DNA from 4 places in the Fictibacillus sp. S7 genome. Region 4 is predicted to be linked to each of the others. Evidence: predicted binding sites of a transcription regulator. Region 4 holds the regulator's gene; each other region holds the start of a gene.
The links. The regulator Rex, encoded in region 4, represses fermentation and respiration genes when NADH is low (regulators of the CRP and FNR family bind a similar motif). The targets are predictions, from matches to a motif close to TTGTGAAATATTTCACAA.
Positions count from the first base shown of each region.

Region 1: a site for Rex is predicted at 1,595-1,612, ahead of DMO16_RS17250 (AtpZ/AtpI family protein). Genes of this name have one in related genera too.
Region 2: a site for Rex is predicted at 1,271-1,288, ahead of qoxA (cytochrome aa3 quinol oxidase subunit II). Genes of this name have one in related genera too.
Region 3: a site for Rex is predicted at 1,858-1,875, ahead of ric (iron-sulfur cluster repair di-iron protein). Genes of this name have one in related genera too.

Region 1 is NZ_QJKL01000001.1:3,321,304-3,324,351, reverse strand. Features, by position in the region: gene atpE (F0F1 ATP synthase subunit C) at 1-37, opposite strand, end outside; gene atpB (F0F1 ATP synthase subunit A) at 118-828, opposite strand; gene DMO16_RS17255 (ATP synthase subunit I) at 834-1,217, opposite strand; gene DMO16_RS17250 (AtpZ/AtpI family protein) at 1,214-1,438, opposite strand; gene DMO16_RS17245 (DUF3889 domain-containing protein) at 1,762-2,160, shown strand; gene upp (uracil phosphoribosyltransferase) at 2,382-3,011, opposite strand.
Region 2 is NZ_QJKL01000001.1:3,199,374-3,202,421, forward strand. Features, by position in the region: gene DMO16_RS16650 (sensor histidine kinase) at 1-441, shown strand, start outside; gene DMO16_RS16655 (DUF2231 domain-containing protein) at 519-968, shown strand; gene qoxA (cytochrome aa3 quinol oxidase subunit II) at 1,322-2,302, shown strand; gene qoxB (cytochrome aa3 quinol oxidase subunit I) at 2,321-3,048, shown strand, end outside.
Region 3 is NZ_QJKL01000001.1:1,786,318-1,789,365, reverse strand. Features, by position in the region: gene DMO16_RS25155 (YsnF/AvaK domain-containing protein) at 1-419, shown strand, start outside; gene DMO16_RS09180 (NUDIX domain-containing protein) at 494-913, opposite strand; gene DMO16_RS09175 (Crp/Fnr family transcriptional regulator) at 1,082-1,795, opposite strand; gene ric (iron-sulfur cluster repair di-iron protein) at 1,935-2,636, shown strand.
Region 4 is NZ_QJKL01000001.1:2,869,419-2,872,466, forward strand. Features, by position in the region: gene tatC (twin-arginine translocase subunit TatC) at 169-939, opposite strand; gene DMO16_RS14780 (twin-arginine translocase TatA/TatE family subunit) at 957-1,145, opposite strand; gene DMO16_RS14785 (redox-sensing transcriptional repressor Rex) at 1,176-1,823, opposite strand; gene moaC (cyclic pyranopterin monophosphate synthase MoaC) at 1,873-2,358, opposite strand; gene DMO16_RS14795 (ABC-F family ATP-binding cassette domain-containing protein) at 2,592-3,048, shown strand, end outside.

The DNA of each region.
Region 1 (3,048 bases), 450 kb from region 4:
CTAGACCGATTGCAATTGCTGCTGCAATAAGATTCATTTTTGTATTTCTCCCTTCTTTTCCCCTGCAATTTTATTTTTTGTTCCTGACGGTTAGGCCATGAACGAAACTTATATTAATTAATGGTCGTCCGCCACTTTATGGGCAAGATAAACCATTGTTAACATGGTAAAAATAAATGCCTGAATGGCACCTACAAATACGGAGAATCCCTGCCATACAATCAACGGGAAGATCCCCAGGATACCGGCAAAAATACCTTTATGTGCCAGCCCTACAAGAAGGCCTAAAAGGATTTCTCCAGCGTAAATGTTACCGTAAAGCCGGAGGCCGAGCGTTAGTGTATTGGCAAATTCTTCGATCAGCTTTAATGGGAAGAAAAGCTTGAAAGGTTTAAAGAATTCTGCACCGTACGCTTTTGCACCTTTTAATCTCACCCCATAATAGTGGCTTAGTACCACTACCATTACGGCAAGTGTTAAGGTGATGGTTGGATCTGCAGTTGGCGATTTCCACCAAAGTTCATGGTCGAAAGCTACTGCAAATGGCAGGCCGAGCATATTGGAAACAAAAATATACATAAGTAATGTAAGACCTAGTGTAAGAAAGCGGCCGCCCGTGTGCCAATCCATTGTGCTGTTGATGATTCCTTTTACAAAATCCACTACCCATTCAAGAAAGTTTTGCAAACCGCCCGGTTTCATGGACAAGGCGCGGGTAGCCAGTACAGCAATCAGGAAAACAATTACGGATGAAACTGTAATCATTAGTACGTTTGACAGGTTAAATTGAAGACCCATAAACGTATGTATCGGAGCTTCGTGTTCCACCTATTTCACCTCTTTTCCTTTGAAGTACGCATGGTTTTAGTTAGTGAATCTATTAACATGATAATATAGACCGTCATCAATCCAATTACCACACTTAACAAATTGAAAAATTGCGGGTATCTCATGGCAATAAGCACTGCGAGGCCACCCACAAGAAGCCTTGATAATGAACCCATTGTCCTGACTTTTTGCTGGTTAATGACTGCTTGTCCGAGCCGTTCGATCCTCGAATACATGCTCCAAAGATTATAAAGACTGAACAGGGTGCCGAATGATAAACCGAGGAAAATGGATTGATAGGAGGTTACTCCATATCCGAGGACAAAAAAAGAGAGCATAAAGAGCGTGATCTTTATGTATCTTCTGAAGGTCATGGTGTACTCGGTCATTTGCGTTCTTCTCCTGATCGATTGGATAATAAACGGATCATGCCGTAAACGCCGGCTCCAAGCCCTATAAACAAGCCGATAATGAGGAACAGAGGACTCGTTCCCATAAGACCATCCAGCCACTTACCGCCGAAAAGCCCAAGCAATATACTTCCAACAAGTACAGAAAGTATACCTGACATTAATGCCATTGCTTTATAAGGTCGTCTTCCGGTGCTCATCGCATGGACTCCTTTCGGAACATCATAAGGAAGTTCAAAATTTCCAGTAAACACACTTGTGTCCTAGCATGAAAACCTTACCATATTCCCTTTGTAAGGATACCAATAGCGACACCCTGGTGTCAACGCAATTACAGGCAAAATATCATATAATTTGTGTAAAATCTGTCACAATTCCTATATGTTTATTTAATTGCAGTATAATATTGATTTTCCCTAGGAAAATAGCGATATAATAAACATTATGAACTATTCAGTTTTGTATAAAATCCCGGTTTTTGAGCAGACTTTTCAGTACAAACTTCATCCAGGGAGGATGTCTTATGAAGCTCACTAAAACCGGTTTTTTGTTCCTCTTTTTTTTAGTCATACTTGTCGCCTGCATGAACAATGTCAACGATGGAAAAAATGGAACGAAATCCCATCAAATGAATGCCCATCCATCCAACTCCGGCACACCTCAAAATATGAACACATCCATGCGCCAGGATTATGCGAAATGGGGGGAAATTGCACTGGAGCGCACCAAGGAAAAATACCCCAACAGCACCATCAGTGATTATCAGTACGACACACGCCGGGTAAATGCTGACGGCACAGTGATCGACTTCTTCGACTTTATTATAACGGAACATAAGGTCGAAAAAGACATCAAAGTAAAGGTGCTGCATAACGCGAGTGACGGAAAATTGATTTCAGTAGCCTTTGAAGAAATCAGTTAATGATAAAAATGCTTTTGCCTCAGCCCACACCACGCTGTTGGCAGGGGCATTTTTTATGGTTTCTCTGGATGTCCACCTTCCTTCCCTACATAATATAAGCTAGGTATTTCCAAAAAACGTGAAGTTTAATCCGAACTTTTTGTTTGGAGGATGTATTTTGTTTCAGCCACGCAATAGCTAAAAAACAAAAGCGCCAGAAACCCGGCGCTTTCTTATGTTGCTTATTTTGTTCCAAAAAGACGGTCCCCTGCATCGCCAAGACCTGGTACGATATAGCCGTGGTCGTTGAGCTTTTCATCAAGGGCTGCCAAATAGATATCCACTTCAGGATGGTCTCTGTGAATCAGATCAATTCCTTCAGGAGCGGCAACAAGGCACATCAACTTAATGTTCTTTGCGCCTCTGTTTTTAAGGGACATGATGGCTGCTGCAGCAGATCCCCCTGTTGCAAGCATTGGATCAATAACAATAAAGTCGCGTTCCTCTACATCGGACGGAAGCTTTACATAGTATTCAACAGGCAAAAGTGTTTCCGGATCACGGTACAGACCAACGTGTCCGACTTTTGCTGCCGGGATTAATTTAAGAATTCCGTCTACCATGCCAAGACCGGCACGAAGAATCGGTACAAGACCAAGCTTTTTCCCGGCGATCACTTTCATTGTTGCTTCAGATACAGGAGTTTGAATGGTCACTTCCTCAAGTGGAAGATCGCGTGTAATTTCAAACGCCATTAATCCCGCAACTTCATCTACAAGCTCACGAAACTCTTTCGTACCTGTTTCAACGTCACGAATATGTGTTAACTTATGCTGTATCAATGGATGATCGAGAACAAAAACATTACCCATCCTGCTACCTCTCCTTTTAAAACGGGCTTGTCCATCC
Region 2 (3,048 bases), 330 kb from region 4:
GAGCTTGCAAGGAAAATGGCCAGTCAATATGAGCGGCTCTCTCAAAGCACACGAACTGTCAAAGTGATTGCCCCTACTGAAGATCTTATAGTGGAAGCGGACAGGGTGAGAATTAAAGAACTGCTTCAACTATTGCTCGATAACGCGCTTAAATACTCTGACGCGGGTTCTCCAGTTGAAATCAGGCTTAAAGCGCAGGCAAAGAATAATTTGGTGATTGAAATAAGAGACGAAGGAGAAGGCATTCCTTTTGCGGATTTGCCTTATCTGTTTGACCGTTTTTATCGAGTGGACAAGGGAAGGTCCCGGACACAGGGCGGGGCAGGTCTTGGTTTATCGATTGCTAAAGAAATCACCAGTCTATATAGAGGAAGCATAGAGGCCGAAAGCCAGCCGGGCAAAGGCACTACCTTCAGAGTAGAGCTGCCGGTCCTGGCGTAATATATAATGTTTTTTTCAGTTTAATTTCAGTTTCTTTGTGTATGTTAAAAAAAAACACAAGGGAGCTGAAATTTTTAATGCTATCTACTCCGCTTCATCCATTGTTAGTTCACTTCCCTATTGCCTTGCTTATCATTGGTGTGATTGTACAGATCATCGCTGTTTGGAAGAAACCATTTTTTGACCGGCTGGCATTATTCCTATTCTCGACCGGCTTTTTGACAGGAATCCTTGCTTATGTGTCAGGAGACGGGGCTGAACACTTTTTAAGAGACCAGGCAGGTCACAGTATTGAGAGTGAGGTTCATATTCATGAAACCTATGCACTGGTCACTCTTTTTATTTTTGGAGCTGTCGTTTTGCTAAAACTGGTCCATATGTTTGGATTCATTAAGCCTCTTTTACCGCTGGTGCTTGTCCTTTCATTAGCCGGTGCGGTTACATTGTCTCTTACAGGGCATTACGGCGGCAAAATGGTATACCATCCGGAATCCATTACTTCTGACTCTTCGCCCGCCAATAAATAAGGGAATGATGGGAAAAAAATAAGACCTAAGAATGGAAAAACTTAAGTGTTGAAATTATTTTTCGGAAGTGGTTTAATATGAAACGCAGAGGGAAATAACATAGTTAGAACTTAAATGAGTCGCCGTAGACGGCGGCTTTTTCTTTTCTTGCGTATGGAAATAATTCGGAAATGGAAGCGTAAGAAGGAAATCCCAGAAATATGAACATTCTTTGAAAAATATGTGATGAAGTCGTGAAATTTAGTTGAAGAACTTATGACAGTTTATAAAAGGGTATCTATTTTTGGTGGGAATTTGGTATTATGTGAACAAAAGCACAATGTTAGTTATTTTGCAGTGAGAAACCTCACACGATGTTGAAAGGAAGGAAGGTGGGCCTAGTGTTTAAGCGGTTTAAACCGTTTTTTGCGTTGGGACTTTTGCTGTCCGTTTTCTTCTTGGGCGGATGCAGCAATTATATAGTTCTTGATCCGAAAGGGCCTGTTGCTGCGCAACAGAAGGATCTTATTCTTTACTCTATTGGGTTTATGGCACTTATTTGTGTTGTGGTTTATGTCTTATTCACAGTCATCGTTATTAAATACCGCGACCGAAAGAACGATGATAACTTTGAACCGGATCATCATGGAAGCAAAAAGCTTGAAACGATCTGGACAGTTATTCCGATTTTGATTATTATCGCTCTTGCTATTCCGACGGTTACATCGATTTATGATCTCGAGAAGGCGCCGGTTTCTGCTTCAGGCGAAAAGAAGGAACCTCTTGTCATTACTGCTACAGCAGTAGACTGGAAATGGATCTTCTCCTATCCGGAGCAGGGCATTGAAACGGTCAACTACATTAATATTCCAAAAGACCGTCCGGTTCAGTTTAAATTGACCTCTGCAGATTCAATGTCTTCATTCTGGGTTCCTGCACTTGGGGGCCAAAAGTACGCGATGCCAGGTATGGAAACGAAATTATACTTACAAGCCGACCATACCGGAACATTCTCCGGCAGAAACTCGAACTTTAATGGTGAAGGATTCACTCACCAGATTTTTGATGTGCATTCTGTTTCACAAAGTGATTTTGACAAATGGGCAAAAGATACGAAGAGCAAGGCGCCTAAGTTGTCTAAAAAACAGTATGATCAGTTAATGCTTCAAGGCGAAGCAAAAAAGATGACATTCTCATCCACACATTTAAAATGGGTAGATCATGCTAAAGATAGAGACTATGCAGTGAAGACCCGTGAACGCTTAGGAGTAGTTCCGCAAAACCCGCACGGTTCAAAAGCGAAAGATGCGAATAATCCGGAACAAGACTCTCATGGGGTATCTCATTCTCATTAATAGAGGAGGCACAAAATTATGAAATGGGATGAATTTTTTGTTACCGGTGACCCGCTGATTTATGGTGCGGACGTTTCCATCGGTTTAACAGTAATCGGAATTCTATTTTATCTGACATATTTTAAAAAATGGCAGTGGCTATGGAGAGAATGGCTTACTACCGTTGACCATAAGAAATTAGGAATTATGTACATCGCTTCCGCAGTGCTCATGCTGTTCCGTGGCGGTGTCGATGCTTTGCTTATGCGTGTGCAGCTTGCTACACCGGATTCCAAGTTTCTGGATGCACAGCACTATAACGAAATTTTCACAACACATGGTACGATCATGATCATTTTCATGGCCATGCCGTTCTTGATTGGACTTATCAACGTTGTTATTCCGCTTCAAATCGGAGCACGTGACGTGGCTTTTCCATATTTGAATGCCGTCAGTTTCTGGACATTCTTTATTGGTGCCATGCTGTTTAACATTTCCTTCGTTATCGGGGGATCACCATCTGCCGGCTGGACCAGCTATATGCCGCTTGCCGGTAATGAATTGAGTCCCGGGCCTGGCCAAAACTACTACTTGCTCGGACTGCAGATCGCGGGGATTGGTACCCTGTTAACGGGTATTAACTTCCTTGTCACAATTCTTAAAATGCGTGCACCTGGTATGACATTGTTCAAAATGCCGATGTTTACCTGGTCAGCATTGATTACTATGATTATCATCGTGTTTGCGTTCCCTATTCTTACTGTGGC
Region 3 (3,048 bases), 1.1 Mb from region 4:
ACGCAGAACCGATTGGCGACAACGAAGAAATTCGTGTTCCATTGACCGAAGAGCGTTTAGAAGTGAACAAAAAGCCCGTAGTTTCAGAGGAAATTGTAGTAGGCAAAAAGAAAGTAACCGAGAACCAGCGTGTCGATGAAACAACTCGACGAGAAGAAGCTGACATCGACCGTGACGGTGCCCTTGGCTCAAGAAATGGTCTCAAGGGAGGCGGACTAGCTGCCGATGATGAACTCCCTGAGAACGAACGCAGTCTCCGGGCAGATTCCGATCTCGCCGACCGCGATGCACGTCTAGGAACGGATTCTGATATCAATTCTCGTGATAACCGTGATAACGACCTGACCGATGTTGATGATGAACTTAGAGACCGGACACGCCGTACGAAGCGTAATTCGGATGATGATGGGTTGTTTTAAGAAGTAAAATGATGAATCCCCGGGATGAATGAGATCCTGGGGATTTTTTTATTTAAGTAGAAATCTTATGTAAACTATACTTTTTTCCTTCTAGATATGTGCTGCATATCTGTAAAAAAGAAGGGTTTCTGTTCGGTCATAAAATTAGAGATGAGTTCTGGAACGGAGCGGGATAAAACGTTATGATTCTCCAGATTTTCTCTTGTTGGAGCAAGCCAATAGAATTGTAGATGATCTTCCTTGGATTGAGGATGCGGATAATGATTTTCCAATTCGCTTGAGGGGCAATTTACTTCAAAAACATGGGAAACTGAATGGATGACCTTTTCATTCTCAAGGTAACTGTCTTCCATTACACCCATAAACCTACTAGCAGTAATACTTTTTAGCCCCAGTTCTTCAAACAGTTCCCGTTGAAGTGCCATTTCACAGCTTTCACCTGTTTCAACCCTGCCTCCGGGCAGAAAAGAATGTGCACCTTTAAGTTGGGCGATGAGAATTTTGTCTTGGTATGATATGATGCTCTTGCCACATGCCGATATACAGTTTCCATAAATTCAGCTCCTATAGGATATTTCGCTGTTAAATAATAACAATACCTAAAAGAATACCTATTAAAATAAGCGTACCGGCCATCCGCCGATACGCTTTTCTTCTATATATTATATTCTGCACACCTGCACCGGGCAGTCCTCACAATTGCACATGTCCTTTAAATAATTTAAATCCTTAATAATCATGCTGCCGTCCTTTGCCTGGTCGAGGACTTTATCTTTCTTCAGCACACTGACCATCCGACTGACGGTTTCCCTTGAAGTCCCGACGAGTTCAGCCAGCTCTGTATTTGTCAGCTGAAGAGAAAGGAGGATTCCTTCTTCGGTCATTTTCCCATACGAGTTCGCCAGGCGGATCAGGGTGGAGCAGAGTGCGCCATTCTTTCCGTATAACATTAGATCGCGAAGCTTGGAGCGGGTGATCTGGTGCATGAGGCTGGTCCAGCGGACAAACTCCACGGCCATCTCGCCATTGCTGCGCATCATCTCTTCCAGTTCGGGCTGATGAATCACACCGACCGTGCTTTTTGTGGAGGCCACAGCACTGAACGAGTGCTTTTCGTTTCCTAGTGCGTTAAGTTCCCCTATTAAGTCTCCGTTTTGGAAGATGGAGAGCACGAGCTCCTTGCCATCCTCGGTCATCTTCGTTCCTTTAATCATGCCTTCCTGGACAAAATACAGCTTGTCGGCCGGTTCATTGTCCATGAAAAGCATTGTTCCTTTATCTATCGTACATGTCATCATGATTTCTTCGAGTATCTTAAGCGTTGGTTCGGAGAAAAACTCTGTTTGTTGAACGGCTTCTTTCCCCCGAGTTTTCATCTTGTTCCCTCCAGTATCTGCCACATCTTACGCATAGTATATCAAACAATCCTCACCTATTGATGTGATATCTGTCACAGAGAAATGAATTTCAGGAGAATACAGTAAAGGTAGAAACCAGTCAAAAGGAGGAGTCCTGATGAAGAGCGTATTTGATCCAACGGTCCAGACCCGTGAGGTTGTCATGAAATGCCCAAGAGCCGGAGACCTTCTGAAGAATTATCGGATTGATTATGTACGAAACGGCAGCCTGCCGATTGGGGAGGCGATCAAGGAACGGAATCTGAACTCCAGTGATGTGCTGAATGAGCTGAATACATTGTACGAAAAGAACAGGGACCATCAGCGGGGAATGACCAAATGGGAGAAACAAAAAGTGAACGCTTTGATCCAATACATTATCGACGCCCACCATTCGTATTTGTATATGGTATTACCGAAGCTGCAAAGTATGATCACCACCATCTTTAACAAGCACGTTGACACCCATCCCGAGCTGTCCCATGTTCACTACTTGTTCTCCATTCTGAAAATCGAACTGGAACAGCACATCCTGATCGAAGAAGAGCTCATTTTTCCAAAGATCCTGGCCTACGAAAAGAAACCCACGCTCAATGCTTTAATCGACATCAAGGAATTCGTAGAAGATCTAAAAAGAGAGCACGAACACATCGGCCAGTTCTTAAAAGACTTAAGGGAATTGACGAACGATTATAAAGCACCAGAAGATGCCTGTGATACCTACCGCCTGGCTTATGTAAAACTGGATGAGTTGGAATCGGATTTGTTTCAGCATCTGCATTTGGAGAATAATGTGTTGTTTTCAAGAGTGCTTGGCTGACTCTATTGGAAGTTGTACTCAGATGTATGGGTAAACAACTCGGGAAAGATTTTTTGAGATCATGTAATGCATGAAAAAGTACTTTTATAATACGGACTCAATCAAGCAAGAATTTGAGGAATACGTATTCTTGTAAGTTTCAGAAATTATTGCTGCTTCTAACATTCTTCTGAGGGAGATAATATAAACCTTTGTCCTACTAACATAAAAAACAGCCATTTCGTTAAGAAATTGCTGTTTTGTTTTCATTAAAAATCCGATATTTAGTTTAATGCATTCTACCTGTTAGTTAACGTAAGACAAGCACATAATCTTTACGTACAAATAAAGCCTATTTAAACCGCTTCTAAAACCCTCTCTTTTTCTAGTATGACGCTTTGCCTATATTCATCGGCTTCTGCTAGTTTAGTAA
Region 4 (3,048 bases):
TGGAGTGCAAGGTGCGAGACTCCTGCAGGGGAAGCGTGACAGGTGAGACCAAGAAGGCGCTTGCGCCTGATGGGCTCAGCACACGCCCTGCGGAAAGCGAGCATCCTGGAACGGAAATCAGCCGCTTTCAAAGACAACAGTGATTCCTAAAACAAAAAAACACACCCTTTAGTCGGGATGTGTTTCATTCAGCTCCAAATCAAGTCTGGCTTCTTCTTCCGCTCTCAGCCTCTTTTTGTAGGCGTTGGCTGAGATCATGATGCTGATTTCGTACAGAATGATCAGTGGAACGGTAATGGTTAAATGTGAAATCAATTCAGGCGGGCTGATGATCCCGGCAATAACAAGAATGCCGAAATACGAAAACTTCCTGATCTTCCTCAGGAACTGTGGGGTGATCAGACCGAGCCTCGTCAGGAACATGATGAGGACCGGGAACTGAAACAGCAGCCCGAACGGCAGGATAAGACCAAATAAAAAAGAAAAGTATTCGTTGATCCCGTACTCCCCTTCGACGTTCAGGGAATCGGCAATGTTCGACATGAAGTGAACCACCATCGGGAAAAGAATGAAATAGGCAAAAGACAGACCGGCCGCGAACAATAGGAACGAAATAGGAATGTACGAGAGCGTGACCTTTCTTTCATTCTCAAATAGACCCGGGCTAATGAAGGCCCAGATTTGGTAGAGCCCTACAGGAAGTGTGAGCAGAAGTGCAATGATAAATGAAAAATCAAAATACACTTTCAGCGGGTCCGTTAGATTGAAGGCGTTCATTTGAATGTCTTGTGCCACAGGATCACTTTGCAAGTATACAATGACGGGTTTGGCAAAAAAGAGACCTACAACCATAAAGATAAAAAAGAAAGCCGCCGTGATGATGATGCGGTTTCTTAATTCTCCCAGATGATCATAGACCGACATGTTTTTTTCTGTCATGATGTTCATCCTAACTGCTACTTCTGTTCGTGCGTTTTAGAAGACTCTTTCTCTTTCTTATCATCATCGTCCATGAGCCCTTGTGTGGCATTCTTGAACTCTCTTAGCGTTCTTCCTGCTGCACGTCCGAGTTCCGGAAGCTTTTTCGGTCCAAACATGACTAATGCTGCCGCTGCAATCACAATTGCACTGCCTGTTCCAATCATCCCAGTTCCTCCTTCAAGTAATTTGAACTTCTATATTTCATCTGACGGATAATGCTTCATAAAATAAATCAATGACTGTAATTCCACAGCCAGGTCAATATGGTGCACCCTGATTTCAGGAGGCAAGGTCAGGCGCGCCGGCGTGAAATTTAACAGGCCTTTAATCCCCGCATCAGCCAGCTTGTCCGCCGTATGCTGGGCAACACCGACCGGTACGGTCAAAATGGCCACCTCCACATCACTTTCCCGGAGCTCATCGACCATATTGTCGATCGAATGAACCGGAACTCCCGCTACTTCCTTACCTACCTTGTCCGGATCCACGTCAAATGCGACCTGGATGACCGTATTGTTGTTTTTAATAAAGTTATAGTGAAGGAAAGCGGTACCTAAATTCCCGACGCCAATCAAGGCAACCTTCGTCACTTCGTCCTGATTAAGCGTTTTTCGGAAAAAGGATAACAGGTAATTCACGTTATAGCCATATCCTTTTTTTCCAAGTGCGCCAAAATAGGAAAAATCCCTTCGGATGGTTGCTGAATCTACTTTTACTGCTTCGCTTAGCTCTGCCGAGGATACACGCTGCTTTCCGGAAATGGAAAGATTCTTTAAAAAGCGGTAATACAGCGGCAGTCTCTTCGCGGTTGCTTGCGGTATCTTTATCTGTTCTTGAGTCATTTTGTAGCCTCCACAATTCAGAAAGCTTATCTATAGTTTATCATATTTTTTACTTGGAACGTTGAAAATCCCCGTTTTTTCCCCCGGTTTTACTCTGAAGATAAGTCGGTCCAATGACCATTCCTTTATCAACCGCCTTGCACATATCATAAACGGTCAGCGCAGCAGCACTTGCCGCCGTCAAGGCTTCCATTTCAACCCCGGTATTGCCCTTTGTTTTCACCGCTGCTTCAATATGCAGCCGGTATCCCTCGTCCTCTTTTTCCCACTGAAAGGAAATATCCACACCCGTAAGAGCGAGCGGATGGCACATCGGAATCCAGTCGGAGGTTTTTTTGGCCGCCATGATGCCGGCCACCTGTGCCACAGCGAGCACATCTCCTTTTTTGAAGGAACCTTCGGTGATCTTTGTGTAGATTTCCGGATTCACAAAAATCGAGCTGTGGGCCACAGCGGTGCGGACCGTCACATCCTTGTCCGAAATATCCACCATTTTTGCTCGTCCCTGTTCGTTAAAATGCGTAAAAGATCCCATATCCTACTCCTTCTTCCTAAAATATACACGATCTTACTATAGAATGGCAGTTGCTTCTTCTCTCAATATATAACAATATGTTGAACATTGATTAGTTGCCCGGCTTTGCTTTTGTAGGCTACACTAAGAGTAGACAGATTACAGCAAAACAGGCGTAACCCCGTGCATTTTTTGTCGTTTGCACCCCGTCTGTTTCCTGATGTTTTGTTGACAGGAATTTGAGGTGACGTACAGTGATTATTTTGCAAGTGAATGACTTAACAAAATCGTTTGGGGCTGACCCTATTTTATCGAATATTAAGCTCGAAGTCCAAACACGCGACAGAATCGCGCTTGTTGGAAGAAACGGAGCGGGCAAATCCACGCTGTTGAAGATCATAACGGGCGACCTGTCCTATGACTCCGGACAGCTTATTATGCCAAAAGGCGTCAAGGTGGGCTATCTCGCACAGGACACCGGCCTTGAATCAAGCCTCTCTATCTGGGACGAGATGCTGAGTGTGTTTGAACCGCTTCGTAAAATGGAAAGACAGCTGCGCAGCATGGAAAGCCGCATGGGCGACCCTGCGCTGATTGAAGACGAAAACAGCTACAATAAACTCCTAAAGGAGTATGACGAGCTGCAGATCACATTTAAAGAAGCGGGAGGCTATCAGTACGAAGCGGAAATGCGGACGGTCCTCCACGGGT